DNA from 3 places in the Streptomyces sp. NPDC037301 genome. Region 3 is predicted to be linked to each of the others. Evidence: riboswitches for the same ligand, from Rfam matches in the RefSeq annotation. Region 3 holds a riboswitch; each other region holds the start of a gene.
The links. Region 3 has a riboswitch for cyclic di-AMP ahead of ACZ7IB_RS31900 (M23 family metallopeptidase). Riboswitches for the same ligand answer to the same signal wherever they lie in the genome.
Positions count from the first base shown of each region.

Region 1: another riboswitch for cyclic di-AMP. It lies ahead of ACZ7IB_RS23440 (M23 family metallopeptidase); the one in region 3 lies ahead of ACZ7IB_RS31900 (M23 family metallopeptidase).
Region 2: another riboswitch for cyclic di-AMP. It lies ahead of ACZ7IB_RS13105 (M23 family metallopeptidase); the one in region 3 lies ahead of ACZ7IB_RS31900 (M23 family metallopeptidase).

Region 1 is NZ_JBVJWD010000014.1:193,661-195,840, reverse strand. It holds gene ACZ7IB_RS23445 (aldo/keto reductase) at 1-166, opposite strand, end outside; gene ACZ7IB_RS23440 (M23 family metallopeptidase) at 307-1,476, opposite strand; cyclic di-AMP (ydaO/yuaA leader) riboswitch at 1,488-1,640, opposite strand; gene ACZ7IB_RS23435 (PP2C family protein-serine/threonine phosphatase) at 1,995-2,180, opposite strand, start outside.
Region 2 is NZ_JBVJWD010000006.1:183,211-185,390, reverse strand. It holds gene ACZ7IB_RS13110 (SGNH/GDSL hydrolase family protein) at 1-123, opposite strand, end outside; gene ACZ7IB_RS13105 (M23 family metallopeptidase) at 313-1,254, opposite strand; cyclic di-AMP (ydaO/yuaA leader) riboswitch at 1,258-1,414, opposite strand; gene ACZ7IB_RS13100 (alpha-galactosidase) at 1,711-2,180, opposite strand, start outside.
Region 3 is NZ_JBVJWD010000026.1:14,753-16,932, reverse strand. It holds gene ACZ7IB_RS31900 (M23 family metallopeptidase) at 1-713, opposite strand, end outside; cyclic di-AMP (ydaO/yuaA leader) riboswitch at 727-893, opposite strand; gene ACZ7IB_RS31895 (M16 family metallopeptidase) at 1,244-2,180, opposite strand, start outside.

The sequences.
Region 1 (2,180 bases), on a different contig from region 3:
CGGTGTAGGCGTCGGCGGTGTCGACGAAGTTGCCGCCCGCCGCGGCGTAGGCGTCCAGCACGGCGAACGACTGCGCCTCGTCGGCGGTCCAGCCGAAGACGTTGCCACCCAGGGCGAGCGGGAAGACCTGGAGGTCGGAAGGGCCCAGCTTACGAAGAGAAGTCATATCTCGATCAACGGACTCCGGCGGGTCCGCTATTCCGGCAGACCGGCAGCCCTGACGTCGGGGGGTGAGCGTCAGGACTGCCGGGGTTCAACGGCCTGCGAACCGGCTCGGATCACGAAGGCCGGGAGGCGGCCGGCGGATCAGGGGTTGAGGCCCTTGTCGCGCAGCCAGGCCATCGGGTCGATGCCCGTACCGTCGGGGGTGTGGACCTCCAGGTGGAGGTGCGCGCCCGTGACATTGCCGGTCGCGCCGACCCGGCCGATGGTCTCACCGGTGGTGACCTTCTGGCCGACGCTGACGCCGATCGAGGACTGGTGGCAGAACCACAGCTCCGTACCGTCGTCGAGCTCCAGCACCGTGCGGTAGCCGTACGAACCGGAATAGCCTGCCGACTTGATGGTGCCGCCGTGTACGGCCTTGATCGGGGTGCCGGCCTGCGCCGCGAAGTCGAGGCCGGTGTGGTGGCCGGAGGACCACATCGGGCCGGCCTGGCCGAAGGTCGAGGTGATCGTGTACGAGGAGGTCGGGATGGCGTAGCTGGCGGCGAGCTTGGCGAGCCGCAGGGCCTCGGCCTTCGCCTTGGCTTCCTCCTCCGCCTTCTTCTTCTCGGCGGCGGCCTTGGCCTCGGCCGCGTCCTGCTGCTTCTTGGCCTCGGCGGCGGCCTTCTCCGCGGCCGCCTTCTCCTGCGCCGCCTTGGCCTCGGCGTCGGCGGCGTCCCGCTGCTGCTCGGCCTGCTGGAGGATGCGGGCGCGGAGTGCCTCGCCCGCGTCCATCGTGCCCTGCTCGGCCTCGGCGGCGGTGAGGCCGGCGGTGGTGAGCGGGGCGGCAGCGGCGGCGGCCTCGGCCTTGTCGGCCTCGGACTCACCGGAGAACAGGGAGCCCACGCCGGGAAGGGACTTGGCGTCGGGGAGGTTGTCCGAGATGGAGTCGGGAAGGGAGATGGAGACCGGCGGCTTGCTCTGCGCGGTGGCCATGCCGCTCGCGCCGACTGCCGCGATGACACCGACCCCGAGCACCGTGGAGCTACGGGCAAGTCCGTTGCGCTGCTTGGCGATGCGGTGCTTGCCGCGTACGGGGCGGACGGACTCCTCGGTGGGGTTCCACTCGTCCCAGCTTCTGTCGGGCTCAGCGTTGCCGTCGGCGCGGAAATCGCTGCCGAACTCACCGGCGAAGTCGCCGCCGAACGCCGTTCCCGTCCCGGCGGTTCCGTAGTCGGAGCCGAAATCGGTTCCGAAGTCGGCGCCGAAGTCGGAACTGAACTCGGGGTTGAACCGAGAGGGGGCCTCGGGGGCAGGCTTGTTGGACGCCACGGGGGCGCACTCCTTTCCTTCCTTCTCGCCTACCGGGTTAGCTGACGGGTTCGGAGCAGGAAGGTCTCCTACGGGCCCCTCTGCCTCTCACGAGACACAGGTGTCCGATTCACCCCATGTAGGTGGTTCCCCGGTTCCCTTGCGGAATTCGGCGCTCGCGCACGGTGCCGCCACTGACGACGGCTGGGACGACCGCGCTGCGTTATCGAACGTTAATAGACACACGGGTCCGATTCCAAGCTGTTCCCACTGATCGTTCAGGTCTTTGGCCTGGACTTTACGGGACACAACCGGGTGGAATCGGACGAGTTGATCGCCCCTCAGTCATTACCCGGTTTCTGACGTTGCGTCAAATGTTATGCGGAGCGACGCCTATCGGTTACGTACGGTGGCATCCCGTACCCAAGGCCGCGCACCCAAACCGCGCGAAACACCCGGCCCGCACGAGGCACCCGGCCGGCACGAAGCATCCGGCCCGCACGAAGCATCCGATCCACGCGGAGCCCCCGCCCCACCCGTCACATCGTTTCCAGGCCCACGATCTTCACGGTCCTGCGCCGGTCCGGCTGCCCTTCCGCGGGACGTACGGCCGCGAGCAGCGCCATGTCGTCGGTCGTCTCGCCGCCTGTGTGCAGCCGCACGTCATCGGTCAGCGCGGACAGCAGCTCCTCGGGCCCCGGAAAGATCCGCCCGCGCAGCCGGGC
Region 2 (2,180 bases), on a different contig from region 3:
GGTTCCGTCCGGGCCGGGGTCGCCGACTCCCTCGGTGAAGCTGTCGCCAATCGCTGCGTACGACCCGATGACGCCATGTCGGTTGATGACGCCACGTTGATTTTTTCTCGAATCGTCTGCCACAAACGCTCATCCTGCACCGCCGAATGTGACCTACGCGACCGTAATAAGGGGTTGACGGGTGGTGAGATAGACCACCCGGTCAGGTTTTGGTAAAGGGGGAATAAGCAGAAGGGACGGTGCGCCGTCGCGCACCGCCCCTTCTGTGTTGCTCAGGTCATGCCTTGTCGCTCAACTGCCCGGCCGTTCGGCTCAGACGTAGATGCCGTGCGAAGCCAGGTAGGCGATCGGGTCGATGTCCGAGCCGTACGCCGGGCCCGTGCGGACCTCGAAGTGCAGGTGCGGGCCGGTGGCGTTGCCGGTGGCGCCGGAGAGGCCGATCTGCTGACCGGTGCTCACGGTCTGGCCTGCGGAGACGGAGATCGAGGACAGGTGGCCGTACTGCGAGTAGTGGCCGTCGGCGTGCTTGATGACGACCTGGTTGCCGTACGCGCCGCCCCAGCCGGCGGTGACGACGGTGCCGGAGGTGATGGTCTTCACGCCGGTGCCGGTGAAGACGGGGAAGTCGATGCCGGTGTGGCTGCCGCTGGACCAGTTGGAGCCGGAGGCGCGGTATCCGGTGGTGTGGTTGCCGGGGACCGGGTGGGTGTAGCCGGAACTGTTGCTCTGGCCTGCCGGGGCGGAGGTCTTGGATTCCGTGACCGTCGAGGCCTTGGCCGGGGCGGACTTCTCCACGACCGACGAGGGCACCGAGGGGGCCTTCGACGGGAGGGCCGCGCCCGCGCCGGCGCCGGTGGACGCGGCGTGGCCCGACTCCTTGCCGCCGAGCGTCAGCTTCATGCCCGGGAAGATCAGGCTGGGGTCTTCACCGACGACCTTGCGGTTGTTCTGGTACAGCTTCTGCCAACCGCCCTCGACCTTGTACTCGGTGGCGATCTTCGACAGGTAGTCGCCGGAGACGACGGAGTACGTCGTGGTGGCGGCCTGCTTCTGCGCGACCGGCTTGGCCGGGGCGGCGTGCGTGGCGGCGGAGGCCGACTGCGGCGCGGCGGTCGGGGCCGACTGCGGCGCGGCCTGGGCACCGGTGGCGCCGAGCAGCGGCAGTGCGATGACGGCACCACCGGCGCCTGCGGCGGCGATGCCGCGGGCGATGGCGCTGGACTTCGTACGACGATGCTTACCCGATATGGGCATGACGTGCTTCCTCTCCGGCGCCTGCGAGGTGAGCTGTCGGGTTCGGGCTGGAGATGCCCGGCCGCACTGAGCGCGGCTTCACCCCTAGCCGGCCGGATTTCTCCGATCGGCGGCCTACCTGGTTCCCCCGCTCCTGCCACGCGATGAGTGGGTGCGAATTCCGGGCGGCGGCAGGATTAGGCGGTCCGTCCGGATTGACGGTGACCGTAAGCGAGTCGGGACGGCGATAACAACCCACTGGTTCCGTACCGGAATCCGCGCTCGGAAATCGGCGCGGAATTCTGGTCACACTCCGTGGATCAAGAATCTTGTCTTTCCGCGCCGCGCACGGAATACCCGACTGCCCCGCCAGCACACACCGTCACGGATATGATTCCGCTCACGAGAGGGCGACCATCTCCCGTAGAAGCGGGGCGTATTGAGCTAAATGCACTGATTACGGACATGTCGCGCCCGTCATTCGCGTCGGAGCCTCAGCACCCGCGCGTCGAGATCCCCCCGAAGCCCGGTGTGCAGCCCCTGGTGCAGCAGTACCGAACCGTGGTGCACCACCCCCGTGTCCAGGCAGGTGTACGTCGCTGCGGGGTCGATCCCGCGCAGCCGCAGGGCCGGGGGCCGCTCCCCGTACCTCTGTGCCTCCAGCCACATCAGGAGCACGGTCTCGTCCCCGTGGACGTACTGGACCGCGCTGAGTCCGCCGCGCGGGGCGCGCAGCCGGTACAGCGCACCGTGCTGCACCACCGGCCGGATCTCCTTGTAGAGATCCACCCAGTTCCGCGCCTCGGCCAACTCCTCCTCGCTCCAGTCGGCGAGGTCCCCGCCGACCCCGAGCACACCGGCCATCGCGCTCACGAAACGGAACCGCAGTGAGCTGGCCCTGTCGTTGAGCTGGACGTTCGGGCTGTCGGTGACCCAGGCGGCCATCA
Region 3 (2,180 bases):
TGAAGGTGCGGGCCGGTGGAGTTGCCGGTCGAGCCGGAGAGGCCGATCTGCTGGCCCGCGCCGACGCTCTGGCCGACGGAGACGCCGATCGAGGAGAGGTGGCCGTACTGCGTGTACGTGCCGTCCGTCATCCGGAGCACGATGTTGTTGCCGTACGCGCCCCCCCAGCCGGCCTCGACGACCGTGCCGGCACCGACGGCGACGACGGAGCTGCCGGACGCGGCGTGGAAGTCGATGCCCGAGTGGCTGCCGGAGGACCAGAGCGAGCCGCTGGACTTGTAGCCGGTGGTGACGTACGAACCGGCGACCGGGAGCTGGAAGTACCCCAGGCGGGTGCGCTCGGCGGACCGGGCGGCGCGGGCCTTCTCGGCGCGCGCCTCGGCCGCGCGCTTCGCGTCGGCCTTGGCCTTCGCCTCGGCCTTCTTCTTGGCCTCGGCCTTCCGCTGGGCCTCCGCCTTCGCCTTCGCCGCGACATCGGCCTGGTGCTTCTGCGCGTCGGCCTGGGCGTCGATCTGGTCGGCGAGGGCGCCCTCGATGGCGATGACCTGGTTCAGACCGGTCTCGTTGACGGAGGAGTCCGCGGCGAGGGCCGGAGAGGCCATGCCGCCTATGACGCCGGTGGTGGCCAGAGCGGCGACGCCGGCGATCTTCGCGCTGCTGCGCGTCAGTCGACTCGGGGCACGATGCTTCCCGGTGGCACGGGTGAACGCCATGAAGTGGCTGATCCTTTCCTTCCTTCTCGCCTACCGGGTTAGCTGACGGGTTCGGAGCAGGAAGGTCTCCTACGGACGCCCTGACCTCATCCGGGCTCAGGCATCCGATTCACCCCAGGGACTGCATGGGTCCCCGGCTCCCCAGGCTCGCGCCTGACGGGGACTCGGCGATGACTGCCCGGTACGTCACGGATGCGGCATACGAGTGACGGACAGCCCGGCCGACGCTAAGCGGGGTCACTTGCATTCACCAAACGGACAGCCCGTTTTGTAGCGCATCCCACAGGGCAGACAGGCAACCTTTCGACTAAAAAGAACAAAAAGGAAGACTCCGGCGAGATTTCACTCACAGGAGTCTTCCTTCTGTCCCGATATGCGGACTATGACGGATCGGTGGACCGACCGTTGCCTTCGGTGCTCGGTCGAACGTGAAAGTCGACCGGTGGACTGTCACACGCAAGGGGCCGGCCGGGCGGGGGTCGCCCGCCTCGGCCCGGCCGGCCGGCCGGTGTCCACGACGGGTATGCCCGTCAGCCGGCGACCACCGACACCTCTCCGATACCCAGGGCCCGGACCGGCTCCTCGATCTGTGACGCGTCACCGACGAGGATCGTGACCAGCCGGTCACCCGGGAAGGCGTTGACCACCGCAGCGGTCGCCTCGACCGTGCCGGTCTCCGCGAGCCGGGCGTACAACTGTGCCTGGTAGTCGTCCGGGAGGTGCTGCTCGACCTGGTCGGCGAGAGTGCCCGCGACCGAGGCCGCCGTCTCGAACTTCAGCGGTGCGACACCCACGAGGTTCTGCACGGCCGTCTCACGCTCTTCATCGGTCAGCCCCTCGGCCGCCAGGGTCCGCAGGACCGTCCACAGGTCCTTCAGCGCCGGTCCCGTGGACTCCGTGTCCACCGATCCGCTGATGGCGAGCATCGCGGCACCGGTCGCCCCCGAGGCGGAATCCGGGGCCGACGACCGCAGCACCTGGGCGAAGGCCCGTACGCCGTAGGTGTAGCCCTTCTCCTCGCGCAGCACACGGTCCAGCCGAGAGGTGAGCGTGCCGCCCAGGCAGTACGTGCCCAGCACCTGGGCCGGCCACACGCTGTCGTGCCGGTCGGCGCCGATCCGGCCGATCAGCAGCTGCGTCTGCACCGCGCCCGGACGGTCGACGACCACCACTCGGCCGGTGTCGTCGGCGGTGATCGGCGGGGCGGGACGAGGCTCCGCGGTGTCTCCCGACCAGTCACCGAGAGTGTCGGCGAGCAGGGCGTCCAGGTCGATGCCGGTGAGGTCACCGACGACCACGGCGGTCGCGGTGGACGGCCGGACGTGGGCGTCGAAGAAGGCACGCACAGCCGCCGAGTCGATCCGCTCCACCGTCTCCTCGCTGCCCTGGCGCGGGCGCGACATCCGCGCCGCGGCCGGGAAGAGCTCCTTGGAGAGCTGCTTGGCGGCGCGCCGGGCCGGGTTGGCC